4 regions of the Streptomyces sp. NPDC096048 genome follow, and region 4 is predicted to be linked to each of the others. Evidence: riboswitches for the same ligand, from Rfam matches in the RefSeq annotation. Region 4 holds a riboswitch; each other region holds the start of a gene.

Region 1 (3,555 bases), on a different contig from region 4:
GATCGCCGAGGCCGCCCAGCGCGCCGTGCTGCCCGAGCCCGCCGAGCGGATCGGCGGTTTCGAGATCGCCGCCTGTTACGAGGCCGCGCAGGCCGACGCCTTCATCGGCGGCGATCTGTACGCGGTGCAGGACAGTGCGCGCGGCATCCGGCTCATCGTCGGGGACGTGCGCGGCAAGGGCATGGGCGCGGTGGCCGCCGTCGCCGTCGTGATCGGCGCCTTCCGGGAGGCCGCCGAGCAGGAGGCGACGCTGGAGGCGGTGGCACAGCGACTGGAGCGTGCGCTGGCCCGCGAAGGAACCCGGCGGGACGGACTGGACGCCTTCGAGGGGTTCACCACCGCCGTACTCGCCGAACTCCCGCACGGCGACGGGATCGTACGCATCGTCAACCGCGGCCATCCGCCGCCCCTGCTGCTGTACGCCGACGGCACCCTGCGCCCGCTGCCCGCCCGGGAGTCGGCGCTGCCGCTCGGCATGGGTGAGCTGGGCGTGTGGCCCGACCGCGCGGAGGAGGCCGACTTCCCCGCCGGGGCCACGCTGCTGCTGTACACCGACGGGCTGTCGGAAGCGCGGGACGGGCGGGGCGAGTTCTACGAGCCGCACGCGCGGCTGGCCGGCCGCGTGTTCCGGCATCCGGCGGAGCTGCTCGGCACCCTCGCCGAGGACGTGCGCAGGCACTCCGGGGGTGGTATGGCCGACGACATGGCACTGCTCGCCGTACGGCGACCTTGATCGACATCACCGGACGTGACGGTCCGACCGCCCTGCGCATAACAACTGATGCACCATCAGAAACTTGTGCCGTGAAGGGGAATACCGAAGCGCGGTCAACTCGCCCGGTTTTCACCGATCGTGAGGCCTACGTCCGGGCCGGATCCGTTAATGATCAAGAGGAACGGCTTGGAATCCGAGCCCCGCGTCTATTAACGTTCGATAACGCAGCGCGGTCGTCCCAGCCGTCACAGAAGGCGGCTCCGTGCGCACGCGCCGAATCCCGCAAGGGAACCGGGGAACCACCACATTGGGGTGAATCGCTCGTACGACGCCGTGGAGACACGGCGGATATACGCGCGTAGGAGACCTTCCTGCTCCGAACCCGTCAGCTAACCCGGTAGGCGAAAGGAAGGAAAGGAGTACGCCCACGTGGCGTCCAACCGGCCTGCCCCCGAGGCCCCGTTCGTGCCCAGCGGGCACGACACCGACACCTTCGGCTACGACGTCCACCGCGCCGAAGAGGGCCCCTGGGAGGAGTGGAACCCCACCGCGGAGTCCATCCGCCCCGTACGCGGCCGGCACCGCGTCGCCAAGCAGCGCGGCGGGCTCGCCCGCAGCTCCACCGTCCTCGGCGTCGGTGTCATAGCCGCCGTCGGCGCGGGCGGCATGGCCAGTGCGCAGACCGGCAAGCCGCCGGTGTCGATCTCCATGCCGGACCTGCCGAACGTCGGCTCGCTCATCTCCGACGAGGAGAAGCCGGAGCCGGAGGGCTCCGCCACCCCGCTCAGCAGCATCGGCACGGTCGCCGCCGACACCTCCTCGGAGAGCGCCGCCGACGCCGGTGAGACGCTGCGGGCCCGGATCATGGCGCAGGCCGAGCAGCAGCAGACCCAGGTCGAGACCAAGGCCGCCGCCGAGGCCGCAGCCGCCGCCGAGAAGAAGGCCGCGGAAGCCGCCGCCAAGGCGGAGAAGGAGGCCGAGGCCAAAGCCGCCGCCGCCAAGAAGAAGGCGGAGGAGGAGGCCGCGAAGAAGGCCGAGGCCGAGCGGCTCGCGAAGCTGGCCAAGCAGTACACACTGCCGACCTCCTCGTACACGATCTCCTCCAGCTTCGGCCAGGCCGGCGCCTACTGGTCCTCCGGCTACCACACCGGTCTCGACTTCGCCGCTCCCACGGGCACGCTGCTCAAGGCGGTGCACAGCGGCACCATCACGTCGGCCGGGTACGAGGGGTCGTACGGCTACAAGACCGTGCTCACCCTCGACGACGGCACCGAGATCTGGTACGCCCACCAGTCCTCCATCAGCGTCAGCGTCGGCCAGAAGGTCACCACCGGTGACGTCATCGGCCGCGTCGGCGCCACCGGCAACGTCACCGGCGCGCACCTCCACATGGAGGTCCACACCAGCGGAGGCGGCGGTATCGACCCGATGGCGTGGCTGCAGAGCAAGGGCCTGACTCCCTGACCCACGCCGTTTCCGGCCCCACCGCCCCTGGTTCCGGCGGTCCTGACGGCGACCCCCCGACGCCAGGGCTGCCGGTTTGCGGGAACTTTGCCCCGCTTCCGGAATCGCCAGATCCGGTACGTTCGTTGACGCAGGACATGACTTCTCTGCGCAAGCTCGGCTCCTCCGACCTGGAGGTCTTCCCCCTCGCCCTCGGCGGGAACGTCTTCGGCTGGACCGCCGACCAGGACACCTCCTTCGCCGTCCTCGACGCGTACACCGCCGCGGGCGGCAACTTCCTCGACACCGCCGACTCCTACTCCGCGTGGGTCGACGGCAACAGCGGCGGCGAGTCCGAGACCGTCATCGGCAAGTGGCTCGCCTCCCGCGGCAACCGCGGTGACGTCGTCCTCGCCACCAAGGTCAGCCAGCACCCCGAGTACCCGGGACTGTCCGCCGCGAACATCAAGGCCGCCGCCGACGCCTCGCTGCGCCGCCTGGGCACCGACCACATCGACCTCTACTACACCCACTTCGACAAGCCCGAGGTGCCGGTGGAGGAGATCATCGGCGCGCTCGACGAACTGGTGAGGGCGGGCAAGGTCCGGCACATCGCCGCCTCCAACATCTCCGCCGAGCGGCTCGCGGAGTCCCTGGCCTTCTCCGACCGTGAGGGCCTCGCCCGGTACGTGGCCCTCCAGCCCCACTACAACCTGGTCTCGCGCGACACCTACGAGGGCGAGTCGCGCGACCTCGCCGAGCGGGCGGGTCTGGCCGCCGTGCCGTACTACGCCCTCGCGTCCGGCTTCCTCACGGGCAAGTACCGGCCCGGTGCCGCCGTCGACAGTCCGCGGGCGGGCGGTGCGGCGAAGCACCTGGAGACCGAGCGCGGCCGGCGGGTCCTCGCGGCCCTGGACGAGATCGCGGAGGCCCACGACGCTCCCGTCGCCACGGTCGCCCTGGCCTGGCTGGCCGCGCAGCCGACGGTGGCCGCGCCGATCGCGTCCGCGCGCACGGTGGAGCAGTTGCCGGCGCTGCTGGGGGTGGCGGAGCTGAGCCTGACGGAGAGCGAGGCCGGGAGGCTTACGGAGGCGTCGGCCTGAGTCCCGGTCTCCGGAACGGGCGGTGCGGCCGTCACTGGCCTTATCGCTGTTCCTGCCTTTACCGCGTCACCGCCTTCACCGCGTTCACCGCCTTCACCGCCTTCACCGCCGTTACGGCCGGTAGGGGCTGGGCGGAGAGTACGGGACGTAGGCGGCTTGCGCCGTGTGCGGGCTGTACGCGGCCGGTGCGGCGTACGGCGTCGGGGCCGCCGCCGGGTGGGCGGGCCCGTACGCCGTCCCGTACGCCGCTCCGTACGGATGCGCCCAGGGGCGTGCGGCCACCGGCACGGGCGG
Region 2 (3,555 bases), on a different contig from region 4:
GGTCTGGAGTACGCGCCGAGCGCCGATCAGGCCAGTCGCTCCCAGCAGATAAGAATCGCCGAGAAGCTGCGCGCGGACCAGGGCATCGCCGCCTGGCCGACCTGCGCCCTGCTCGCGGGCATGGGCAACGACTCGGCGTCCACGGACAACGGAACGGGTTCGACGGGTGACGGCGCGTCGGCGGAGCCGGAGGTGTCGGGCACGACCGAGTCGTCCGGCACGACCGAGTCGCCGGAGCCCACCTCCGGCGCACCCTCTTCGTCCCCTTCGCCGTCTTCGCCGTCTTCGCCCTCTTCGGCTCCCACGTCTGACTCCATGTCGGACAGTGGGGACGATTCGACCAAGTCCGACACGTCCCCCGACACCCAGTCCACGGAGAGTGTCGGCTCTCAGGGCGCCGACGCTTCACCCACGGCCTCTCCGGAGGTCGACGAAACGGACAAGGCAGGGCAGGGCGGCGGGAATTCGGTGCTCACCGACCCCGAGGACTCCGGCGCGGGCCGGCATCGTGGCGACAGTGCCGACGAGGGTGTGGCGGGCGGCCGCGCGGCCGAGTCGTCGGGGCGGCACGCCTCCCGCGGTGAGGGCGAGTCGCGAGAGGTCGTGGACGGCTCGTACACCGTCCGTTCCGGCGACAGTCTCTGGGGCATCGCCGACTCCCTTGAGGTCGACGGCGGGTGGCGCTCGCTGTACGCCGGCAACAAGGAGGTCGTCGGCATCGACCCGGACCACATTCTGCCCGGTCAGACGCTCACGGTCACGGGCGAATCGGGCGAAAAGTAGGGGCAGTTCGCGTCACGGTTCGAGACTGTATGTCCGTTTTGGATCACGTGAGAGATAGGTCTCAGAAGCCGTGATCGTCTTTGAAAATCCGCGGAGTGCGTGTCTACGGTCGTGACCGCTCGCCATCGCGGGCCCCGGCTGCCGCAACGCCGAATCCTGCCAGCGGCCGTCCGGGAACAGTCGTCGCGCAAGCGCCGAAGGCAGGAGCGGGGGACCCAAGGTAAGTGCCGCACCGGGCAGTTGAGCCGGAGCGGCTAGGGGTGGAGCCGAGTTCCGCGAGGAACCCGGCCGGGCAACTCAACCGGCCCGAACCCGACAGCTCACCTCGCAGGCGTCGGTGAGGGGATCAACCATGCTGTTTTCCGGCAAGGGCAAGCACCGCCGCCCGTCCAAGGCCACCCGTGTCATCGCCGTCGCCGGCGTCACCGGTGCCGCCGTCGCCGCCCCGCTGATGGCGGCCGGCAACGCCTCCGCCGCCACCGCGTCCGAGTGGGACGCCGTCGCCCAGTGCGAGTCCGGCGGCAACTGGTCCATCAACACCGGCAACGGTTACTACGGCGGTCTGCAGTTCTCCGCCTCCACCTGGGCCGGCTACGGCGGCACGCAGTACGCCGCCACCGCCGACCAGGCCAGCAAGGCGCAGCAGATCGAGATCGCCGAGAAGGTGCTCGCGGGTCAGGGCAAGGGTGCCTGGCCGGTCTGCGGCACCGGCCTGTCGAGCGCCGCGTACACCGGTGGCGGCTCCGGCGAGAGCCAGGACAGCGGCTCCTCGCAGAGCTCCGGCAGCTCCGAGAGCTCGCAGAGCGAGAGCAGCGGCTCCACCGCCGACCGCTCCTCCGAGCAGAAGGCCTCCCGCTCCGACGAGCGCCCGGCCGCCGAGCCGAAGGCCGAGAAGAAGACCGTCACCACCCCGACCGGCAAGAAGGTCGAGAAGGGCGACGGCGAGTACAAGGTCGTCAAGGGCGACACCCTCAGCTCGATCGCCGAGGAGCACGACGTCAAGGGCGGCTGGGCGAAGGTGTTCAAGCTGAACGACGACATCGTCGACGACGCCGACCTGATCTACCCGGGCCAGCAGCTGCACCTGAAGTAAGCGGCGGCTCCCGCGACTCCCGCCCCGGTGCGTGTTCCCCCGTACGCACCGGGGCGGGATTTTTACGCCCGCATCCCGAACGGGTTTCCGGAAACGTCTTTGTTCCGTTCGGAAACAATTTACTCTCGGTTCTGTCCAGCGGGTGGGCGATCGGCTGGCCGATCGCCCGGAGCCGGTTAGGCTCGGTCCCGCAGAGCCGCTGCGGTCCCGCGGGACCCGCGCGTCACACCGAAGCGTCACATTGAAGAAGGAGATGCTCGTGCCGTCCATCGACGTCGTCGTAGCCCGGGAAATCCTGGACTCCCGAGGCAACCCCACGGTCGAGGTCGAGGTCGGCCTCGACGACGGCAGCACGGGTCGTGCCGCCGTCCCGTCCGGCGCCTCCACCGGTGCCTTCGAGGCCATCGAACTCCGTGACGGCGATGCCAACCGTTACCTGGGCAAGGGCGTGGAGAAGGCCGTCCTCGCCGTCATCGAGCAGATCGGCCCGGAGCTCGTCGGCTACGACGCCACCGAGCAGCGCCTGATCGACCAGGCCATGTTCGACCTGGACGCCACCGACAACAAGGGCTCGCTGGGCGCCAACGCCATCCTCGGCGTCTCGCTCGCCGTCGCCCACGCCGCCTCCGAGGCCAGCGACCTGCCGCTCTTCCGCTACCTGGGCGGTCCGAACGCGCACCTGCTGCCGGTGCCGATGATGAACATCCTGAACGGCGGGTCGCACGCCGACTCGAACGTGGACATCCAGGAGTTCATGATCGCCCCGATCGGCGCGGAGTCCTTCTCCGAGGCCCTGCGCTGGGGCGCCGAGGTCTACCACACCCTGAAGAAGGTCCTGAAGAGCAAGGGCCTGGCCACCGGTCTCGGCGACGAGGGCGGCTTCGCCCCGAACCTCGGCTCCAACCGCGAGGCCCTCGACCTCATCCTCGAGGCGATCAAGGAGGCCGGCTACACCCCCGGCGAGCAGATCGCCCTCGCGCTCGACGTGGCCGCGTCCGAGTTCTACAAGGACGGCTCCTACGCCTTCGAGGGCAAGAACCGCACTGCCGCCGAGATGACCGAGTACTACGCCGAGCTGGTCGAGGCGTACCCGCTGGTCTCCATCGAGGACCCGCTGTTCGAGGACGACTGGGACGGCTGGAACACCATCACCGCCAAGCTCGGTGACAAGGTGCAGCTCGTCGGCGACGACCTCTTCGTCACCAACCCGGAGCGCCTGGCCCGCGGCATCGAGGAGAACTCGGCCAACGCCCTGCTCGTCAAGGTCAACCAGATCGGTTCGCTGACCGAGACCCTGGACGCCGTGGAGCTGGCCCAGCGCAACGGCTTCAAGTGCATGATGTCCCACCGCTCCGGCGAGACCGAGGACGTCACCATCGCCGACCTGGCCGTCGCCACCAACTGCGGCCAGATCAAGACCGGCGCCCCGGCCCGCTCCGAGCGCGTCGCCAAGTACAACCAGCTGCTGCGCATCGAGGAGATCCTCGACGACGCCGCGGTGTACGCCGGCCGCAGCGCGTTCCCGCGGTTTCGCTCTGCGAACCAGTAGGCACAGCGCTCTGCGAACCAGTAGGCACAGCGCACTGCGAACCAGTAGGCACAGCGCTCTGCGAACCAGTAGGCACAGCGCTCCGCGAGCCAGTAGGCGCGGCAAGGGCTGAGCGCCACCCGCCGGTAGG
Region 3 (3,555 bases), on a different contig from region 4:
GCGAGCACAGGCCACCGGCCCGCGGGAGGTGCCCCATGACAGGCGAACCGTCGTTCTTCGAGCTCGGCGTGGCAGATCCCGAGCGCGGGCGCGCCTTCTACGGCGGCCTGTTCGACTGGGCCCTCGAAGCCGGCCCCACGGGGCGCGGGTTCTCCATCGGCACCGGCGGCGTGCCGGGCGGCCTGCACGGCGGTGACGCGGGAGCCTCGCCGTACCTCTTCTTCCGGGTCGACGACCTGGACGCCGCCCTGGCCAGGGTGCGGGAACTGGGCGGCTCGGTCCAGGACCTCGGCGAGGAGGGCGAGGAAGACGCGGGGTCGGTGGCCCGGTTCGGCCGGTTCGCGCTGTGCCGGGACGACCAGGGCTCCTCTTTCGGCCTGCACGAGCCGCCGACCGGGGGATGAACGCGGCCCTCACCGGTCCTCGAAGGCTCCCTTCCGCTGCCCGCGAACGGCCGAACCCCAACGATTCCCCCCTCTCATAACGTACGTCCTGTACATTTTTTACAGGATGCAGTGCAGCCGAACACGGTTCTGCCACGAGGAGGGGTTCGCCATGACCCGACCGTTCGCCCGTCACGTCCTGCCCGAGTTCACCGAGCGCGCGAGCGCCGGGAACCGGACGACGGACCCGTACTCGAAGCTGCTGGAGGAGCGGATCGTCTTCCTCGGAGCGCCGGTCGACGAGACCTCCGCGAACGACGTGATGGCGCAGTTCATGTATCTGGAACACCAGGCCCCGGACCGGGACATCGCGCTCTACATCAACTCGCCCGGCGGCTCCTTCACCGCGATGACGGCGATCTACGACACCATGCGCTACGTCGCCTGCGACGTGGAGACGACCTGCCTCGGACAGGCCGGCTCGTCCGCCGCGGTGCTGCTGGCGGCGGGCACACCCGGCAAACGCGCCGTCCTGCCGGGCGCGCGGGTGGTCATCCATCAGCCCGCGCTCACCGTCCCGGTGGAAGGGCAGGCGAGCGACCTGGCCATCCGGGCCGACGAGTTGATCCGCGTCCGCGCCCACCTGGAGGAGATCCTCGTACGGCACACAGGGCGCAGCCCCGAACAGGTGAACGCGGACATCGAGCGGGACACCGTCCTGGACGCGCAACAGGCCCTGGAGTACGGACTGGTGGACCGGATCGTGCCCAGTCGCAGGTCCGTGTCCCCGACATCCGGCGCGAGGTGATCCGGCCATGCTGCCACCGGAGCTGCCGCCTCTGCCCGCCCTGACCCGCGCCGAAGCGGAGCTGATCGACCGGTACCTGGACGTCGTCGATCTGCTCGGGCGCATCAACCCCGCGCGGGAGGGCGACACCTACCGCGGGCTGCGGGCCGCCCAGGCGCTGGTCGGCAAGGCGGCCGCCCTGCGCGACGCGCTGGCGCTGATGCACCGGCGGAGCGAGACGGAACTGCACGCCACGACCCTGGCCCGGGCGCTGCGCGTGCTGGACGGTGAACGGCGGACGGCTCGAGTCGGCCTTCCGCCCTGTTCCGGCAGTTGAGGCACCCGCAGTCGAAACGGACCGAACGGCTTACCGCCTTTCGGCGTAGGAACACCTCCGATTTGCGACCGGCCGAGCTTGCGCGACCCGCGTGTCCGGACAGCGGGATGAGCCACTGCGTCGCTGGTCCCGGGGTCGTCACCACACCCATCGATGGCTCGAACACAGCGCCGTCCACCCGAACGGGTGAGTGGTGAGTAACAACACAAAGGGCACGTTCCGTTGGGAATTTCCCCTCGGGCGAGACAAGATCCGTGACTGACGACAAGCCCCCGCCGCAGCGGCGGGGCGGTCCGGGCGGACGCCGAGTCCTGCCGCCGCCCGGACGACCGGTCGACAGGAGTGGATCGGCAGGAGTGGAGGACCCGAGCACGACGGGTCGCCGGAACGGTCGTCTCCGTGGGAGACGCACCGGGCCGAGCAGCCCTTGGGGTGAAGCCGCACTCGTGCGGCCGGGCAACTTCGCCAGCCCGAATCCGACAGGTCATCCTTCACAGGCGGCTGACGAAGGGTTGCGCATGTCCGCGCTCAATCGTGTCCCGTCGCTGATGGCCCGTGCCGGTACGGCCTCGGCCCTCACTCTCGCCGCCGTGGGCGGTTCCGTAGTGGTTCCCGGTGTCGCCTCCGAGGCGGCCGCGGCGAGCCATGCGACGAAGGCCCTCAAGATCGCCGCCTCCAAGAAGGGCGCGCCGTACAAATGGGGCGCCGTCGGACCAAGCAGGTTCGACTGCTCGGGGCTGACGCTGTACTCGTTCAAGAAGGCCGGCAAGACGCTGCCGCGCACCGCCGCCCAGCAGTACAACCAGACCCGTCATATCTCCGCCAAGAACCGCAAGACCGGGGACCTGGTGTTCTTCCACTCGGGCCGCAGCGTCTACCACGTCGGCATCTACGCCGGGAAGGGCAAGATCTGGCACGCCCCGAAGACCGGGGACGTGGTGCGTCTGCAGAAGATCTGGACCGGCAGCGTCTGGTACGGCCGGGTCAAGTAGCCCGCCCGAGGGGGTGACGGCGTCCTGCCCCGCCGTCGCCCCCCTCGGGTGCGCGGTATGCGCCTGGGACGCGCCGGGTGCCGTCGGCGCGTCACCGCCGCGGTTCCTGGCCTCCCACGGCCTGCCCGGCGACCGTGGCCGGTTCGGCGGGCACCGGACCGCCCGGCGGCGCCCAGGGCAGTTCGATGGAGACGGTCTTGCCCCCCTCGCGTGTGGGCCGCACTCTCAGCTTGCCGCCGCACTCCGCCGTCAGCCAGCGGATGATCACCATGCCTCGGCCGTTGTCCTGCTGGACGGCCGCGGGCAGGCGCTTGGGGAACCGCGGGTGGCTGTCGGTGACACCGATGCGCAGCCGCTCGTCACGGTCGAGCACGAGGTCCACGGTGAAGGTGGGTGACTGTCCGAACGTGTGCTGGACCGCGTTGGTCGTCAGCTCGGAAACGATGAGCCGGACGGTTTCGGACACGTCGGTCTCCGGCGGCAGGCCCCACTCCGCCAGTGTCCCGACGACATAGGTACGCGCGGCGGCCACCGAGGCTGGATCGCTCGGCAGAGTGACGGATGCTTCCAGATGGTCTGCCATGGCGACGTCGTCCCTTTCCCACGGGACCGCAGCCGGACACGGAGCGGATGGTTCGAGTACGGTCCCGGACTGGTGCTTCGCCGCCAGACTGCCATCACCGGGCCGGTGAAGGGCGGCGATCCACCAAGATATGCATATATCTGTCGCTCAAAGCGGTGAACTCTGCGACGGCAGAGCGTATTCGGGCGGCCCATAAGGAGTAAGGGAGTGGCCCATGCAGCACGGCCCCGTGGTGCGCCGTCGGAAGCTGGGCGCCGAACTGCGCGCCCTGCGCACGTCGACGGGTATCACCAGCGGCGAGGCGGCCCGGCTGGTGGGCTGGCACCAGTCGAAGGTCAGCCGGATCGAGACCGGGACGAGCGGGGCGAAACCGGCCGACGTGCGGTTACTGCTGGACGCGTACGGCGTGGACGACGACCAGCTGCGGGAGCTGCTGGTGATGCTGGCGGGCTCCGACGACGCGGGCGGCCGGA
Region 4 (3,555 bases):
TCATCGCCGAGGGCGTGGCCGCCGGGGAGTTCACGTGCCCGGAGCCCGACGGCGCGGCCCTGCGTCTGACCGCCCTGCTCGACGGGCTGGCCGTGCAGCTGACGTCCTACCCGGGTGCGGTGTCCCGGGCCCGGGCCCAGGAGTGGACCGACGAGGCCCTCGCCCGCGAACTCGGCCTGGAACGCGAGACGTTGACAACACCCCGCCGCTAGGCCCGGCCCCACGCGGGACCAGCGACACCCCACCGCTGGGCCCAGCCCCACACGGAACCCGCGACACCCACCACGAAACACCGCCACACGCCCACCCCGCCCGGCACACGCCACACGCCCACGCTGCGCCACCCGCCACCCGCTCGCGCCGCACGCAGCCCGCCGCACGCAGCCCGCCGCACTCCGCCGTCAGGCCACCGCCGCGATCCGCACCTTGATGTCGTCCGGCGACAGCGCCCCCTTGGCGATCACGTGGTCGCCCGACGACTCTCCTCGCAGTCGGCGTCCGATCCACGGCACCAGGTACTCGCGTGCCCAGTGCACGTCGTCGCGCCTGACGTGCAGGGTGCCGCGGGGCGGCAGCGGCGGCCAGGGCTGGTCCGGGTCGGCGGGGACGCGCAGGCCGAGGGCCTGGCCCGCGCGCAGCGCCACGCGGGTGTGACCCTCCGGCGACAGGTGCAGCCGGTCGGCGTCCCACGCCCTGCGGTCCTGGACGCTTCGGAGCGACCACAGATCGAGCACGGGGCAGCCGTAGCGGTCGGCGACCGCACGGACGTGCCCGTTGTAGGTCGCGATCTTGCCGCGCAGATGCTTGAGGACCGGCACCCCGCGGGTGTCGAAGCCGGTCGTCACCAGGACGGTGCCGGCCGCCGCGGTCAGCGCGGCCACCGCGCGCTCGAACCGCTCGGCCACCTCGTCCGGATCGGTGCCGGGCCGGATGATGTCGTTGCCGCCCGCCGCGAACGAGACCAGGTCAGGGGCGAGCTCGACGGCCCGGGGGACCTGTTCCGCCACGATCTGGTCGAGCAGCCTGCCGCGCACGGCGAGGTTCGCGTACCCGAACTCGCCCTCGGGTCGCCGGTCCGCGAGCAGCACGGCCAACCGGTCCGCCCAGCCGACGAACGCCCCGTCGGGGCCGGGGTCGCCGACGCCCTCGGTGAAGCTGTCCCCCACCGCCACGTACGACCCGATCACTTCTCTGCTGTCACTCTTCGAATCGTCTGCCACGTCGGCCCATGATTCACCTTGGAATGTGACCTACGCGACCGTAGGAAAGGGTTGACGGGCGGTGAGAAAAACCACGCCTAAAGTGTTGGTCAATCCCGGAATACACCGAAGGCCGGACCCGGGGATCGGGGTCCGGCCTTCAGCGGCGCGGAGGCCGCGCCCAAGCGGTCGTCAGAGAGAGACGCCGTGCGAGCGCAGGTACGCGATCGGGTCCACGTCCGAGCCGTAGTCCGGCGTGGTGCGGATCTCGAAGTGCAGGTGCGGACCGGTCACGTTGCCGGTGGCACCCGAGAGACCGACCTGCTGACCCGCCGTCACGGACTGACCGGCGGAGACGGAGAGCGAGGACAGGTGGGCGTACTGGGCGTAGTGGCCGTCGGCGAGCTGGATGACGACCTGGTTGCCGTACGCGCCGCCCCAGCCGGCGGAGACGACGGTGCCCGCGCCGACGGCCTTGAGCGAGGTGCCGGTCGGGACGACGAAGTCGGTGCCGGTGTGGTAGCCGCTGGACCACATGCTGCCGGTCTGGTGGTACGGGGTGCCGACGCTGCCGCCGGGCACGGGGGAGGTGAAGCCGCTGGTGGTGCCGGCCGACTGGGCGCTCGTGCGGGACGAGTCCGAGGAGGAGGTCTTCGCGGCGTCCGACGACTTCTCGGCCGGCTCGGACTTCTCGGAGGTCGCCTTCTTCGGCGCGGCGGGCTTCTCGGCCGGCCGCTCCGACTCGGCGGAGGACGAGGGGGCCGACGACTTGGCGGCCTGCTCGCCGACCGAGAGCTTCAGGCCGGGGTGGATCAGCGACGGGTCCGAGCCGACGGCGTCGCGGTTGTCCGAGTAGAGCTTCTTCCAGCCGCCCTCGACGTCCTGCTCGTCGGCGATCTTCGAGAGGTAGTCACCGCTCTTGACGGTGTACGTCCGCGAGTCGGAGTTCTTCTCGGCGCTGGCGCCGGTGGCCTTCTTCGCGGTCGTCGGTATGGACTGCACGGCCTGCTCGGAAACGGACTGCGCGGGAGCGGCCTGGGCGCCGGCGGCACCCAGCAGCGGGAGCGCGAGCGCGGCGCCGCCGGTTCCGGCGACGGCGATGGTGCGGGTCAGGCGCATGGCCCTGGTACGGCGGTGCTTACCCTTCGCGGGCATGGCGATTTCCTCTCCGGCGCCTACGAGGTGAGCTGTCGGGTGCGGGCTGGAGATGCCCGGCCGCGCCGAGACGCGGCTTAACCCCAAGCCGTTCCGGGAACCGGAACAGGCGGTTGTACCTGTGGGTCCCCCGTTCCTGCCGTGTACGGGTGGTGGATGAGTGCGGTCTCCGGTCGGCGGCAGGATTAGGCGTCCGTCCGGATCGGTGGTGAACGTAAGGGACCAAGACGCGCGGGGACAAGCGAGGGGTTCCATTGACAGGTGTTCCGTTTGATCCTTTACGGGAATTACCGGTCACCCTCCGTGGATTCGCGCAGTGCCCTTTTCCGTGAACAGCCTTGGAAACCGGCCCGATTACGTGGACATGACGAGCAACGCACGGTCACGGATATGACGCTGCTCACGCACCGTCCCCCCAGTCCCTCTTATTCCAACGCTAGTTGGAATGAAGGTGCCAATTCGGGCAGAAGGCTCAGATGCGAAGCAGTCGGACGACTGTGCCGCCGAGGCTCCCGGACCGTGCCGTATCTTCGAGTGGTGCCCGTCGGCGAGCAGCGCCGGCGGGGCGGAGTGGGAGGAGCCCCCGTGACGCAGCAGGTCCCGTCGACCGAACCCGAGCTGGCCGGTGTGCGTAACTTCCGTGACGTGGGCGGGCTGCCGACCGTGGACGGACGGCGAGTGCGGCAAGGGGTGCTGTTCCGCAGCGGCCACCTGGCGCACGCCACCGGGGAGGACGCCGCGTTCCTGGCCTCGCTGGGCCTGCACACCATCTTCGACTTCCGCAACGCGGCCGACCAGAAGCTCGAAGGTCCGGACGTCGAGCTGCCGGGTGTGCGCAATGTGAACCTGCCGCTGAGCGATCCGGCCGACGGTGCCGAGTTCTGGAAGATGGTCCGCGACGGCGACCTCGACCAGTTGCGCGAGATCCTCGCGGGCGACAAGGGCGCCAACCGGATGATCGGCTCCTACCGCATGATCATCAAGGAACGCACGGCGGAGCACTCCCGGGTACTGCACGCGCTCGCCGAGGACAGCGTCCCCGCCCTGATGCACTGCGCGGCCGGCAAGGACCGCGCGGGCCTGTCGATCGCGGTCACCCTGCTCGCCCTGGGGGTCGAGCGCGAGGCCGTCATCGACGACTACCTGAAGTCCAACGCCACGCACCGCCGCTACAAGGTGCGCCGCAGCGGCTCCGCCGCCT

Evidence for each region. A riboswitch is a leader RNA that binds a small molecule or an ion and turns the genes downstream of it on or off. The one in region 4 is predicted to bind cyclic di-AMP.
Region 1: linked by a shared signal. The riboswitch ahead of ACIQ6R_RS20060 (M23 family metallopeptidase) and the one ahead of ACIQ6R_RS31170 (peptidoglycan DD-metalloendopeptidase family protein) in region 4 are both predicted to bind cyclic di-AMP.
Region 2: linked by a shared signal. The riboswitch ahead of ACIQ6R_RS17560 (transglycosylase family protein) and the one ahead of ACIQ6R_RS31170 (peptidoglycan DD-metalloendopeptidase family protein) in region 4 are both predicted to bind cyclic di-AMP.
Region 3: linked by a shared signal. The riboswitch ahead of ACIQ6R_RS13680 (C40 family peptidase) and the one ahead of ACIQ6R_RS31170 (peptidoglycan DD-metalloendopeptidase family protein) in region 4 are both predicted to bind cyclic di-AMP.

The regions. Positions count from the first base shown of each region.
Region 1 is NZ_JBIWGG010000007.1:17,190-20,744, reverse strand. It holds gene ACIQ6R_RS20065 (PP2C family protein-serine/threonine phosphatase) at 1-733, shown strand, start outside; cyclic di-AMP (ydaO/yuaA leader) riboswitch at 977-1,133, shown strand; gene ACIQ6R_RS20060 (M23 family metallopeptidase) at 1,145-2,179, shown strand; gene ACIQ6R_RS20055 (aldo/keto reductase) at 2,317-3,261, shown strand; gene ACIQ6R_RS20050 (PrsW family intramembrane metalloprotease) at 3,373-3,555, opposite strand, start outside.
Region 2 is NZ_JBIWGG010000006.1:88,844-92,398, reverse strand. It holds gene ACIQ6R_RS17565 (transglycosylase family protein) at 1-783, shown strand, start outside; cyclic di-AMP (ydaO/yuaA leader) riboswitch at 966-1,132, shown strand; gene ACIQ6R_RS17560 (transglycosylase family protein) at 1,136-1,876, shown strand; gene eno (phosphopyruvate hydratase) at 2,136-3,425, shown strand.
Region 3 is NZ_JBIWGG010000004.1:524,349-527,903, forward strand. It holds gene ACIQ6R_RS13665 (VOC family protein) at 36-404, shown strand; gene ACIQ6R_RS13670 (ATP-dependent Clp protease proteolytic subunit) at 556-1,191, shown strand; gene ACIQ6R_RS13675 (hypothetical protein) at 1,199-1,507, shown strand; cyclic di-AMP (ydaO/yuaA leader) riboswitch at 1,878-2,022, shown strand; gene ACIQ6R_RS13680 (C40 family peptidase) at 2,026-2,499, shown strand; gene ACIQ6R_RS13685 (ATP-binding protein) at 2,591-3,082, opposite strand; gene ACIQ6R_RS13690 (helix-turn-helix domain-containing protein) at 3,297-3,555, shown strand, end outside.
Region 4 is NZ_JBIWGG010000013.1:4,946-8,500, reverse strand. It holds gene ACIQ6R_RS31180 (TetR/AcrR family transcriptional regulator) at 1-212, shown strand, start outside; gene ACIQ6R_RS31175 (SGNH/GDSL hydrolase family protein) at 402-1,187, opposite strand; gene ACIQ6R_RS31170 (peptidoglycan DD-metalloendopeptidase family protein) at 1,392-2,354, opposite strand; cyclic di-AMP (ydaO/yuaA leader) riboswitch at 2,357-2,516, opposite strand; gene ACIQ6R_RS31165 (tyrosine-protein phosphatase) at 2,940-3,555, shown strand, end outside.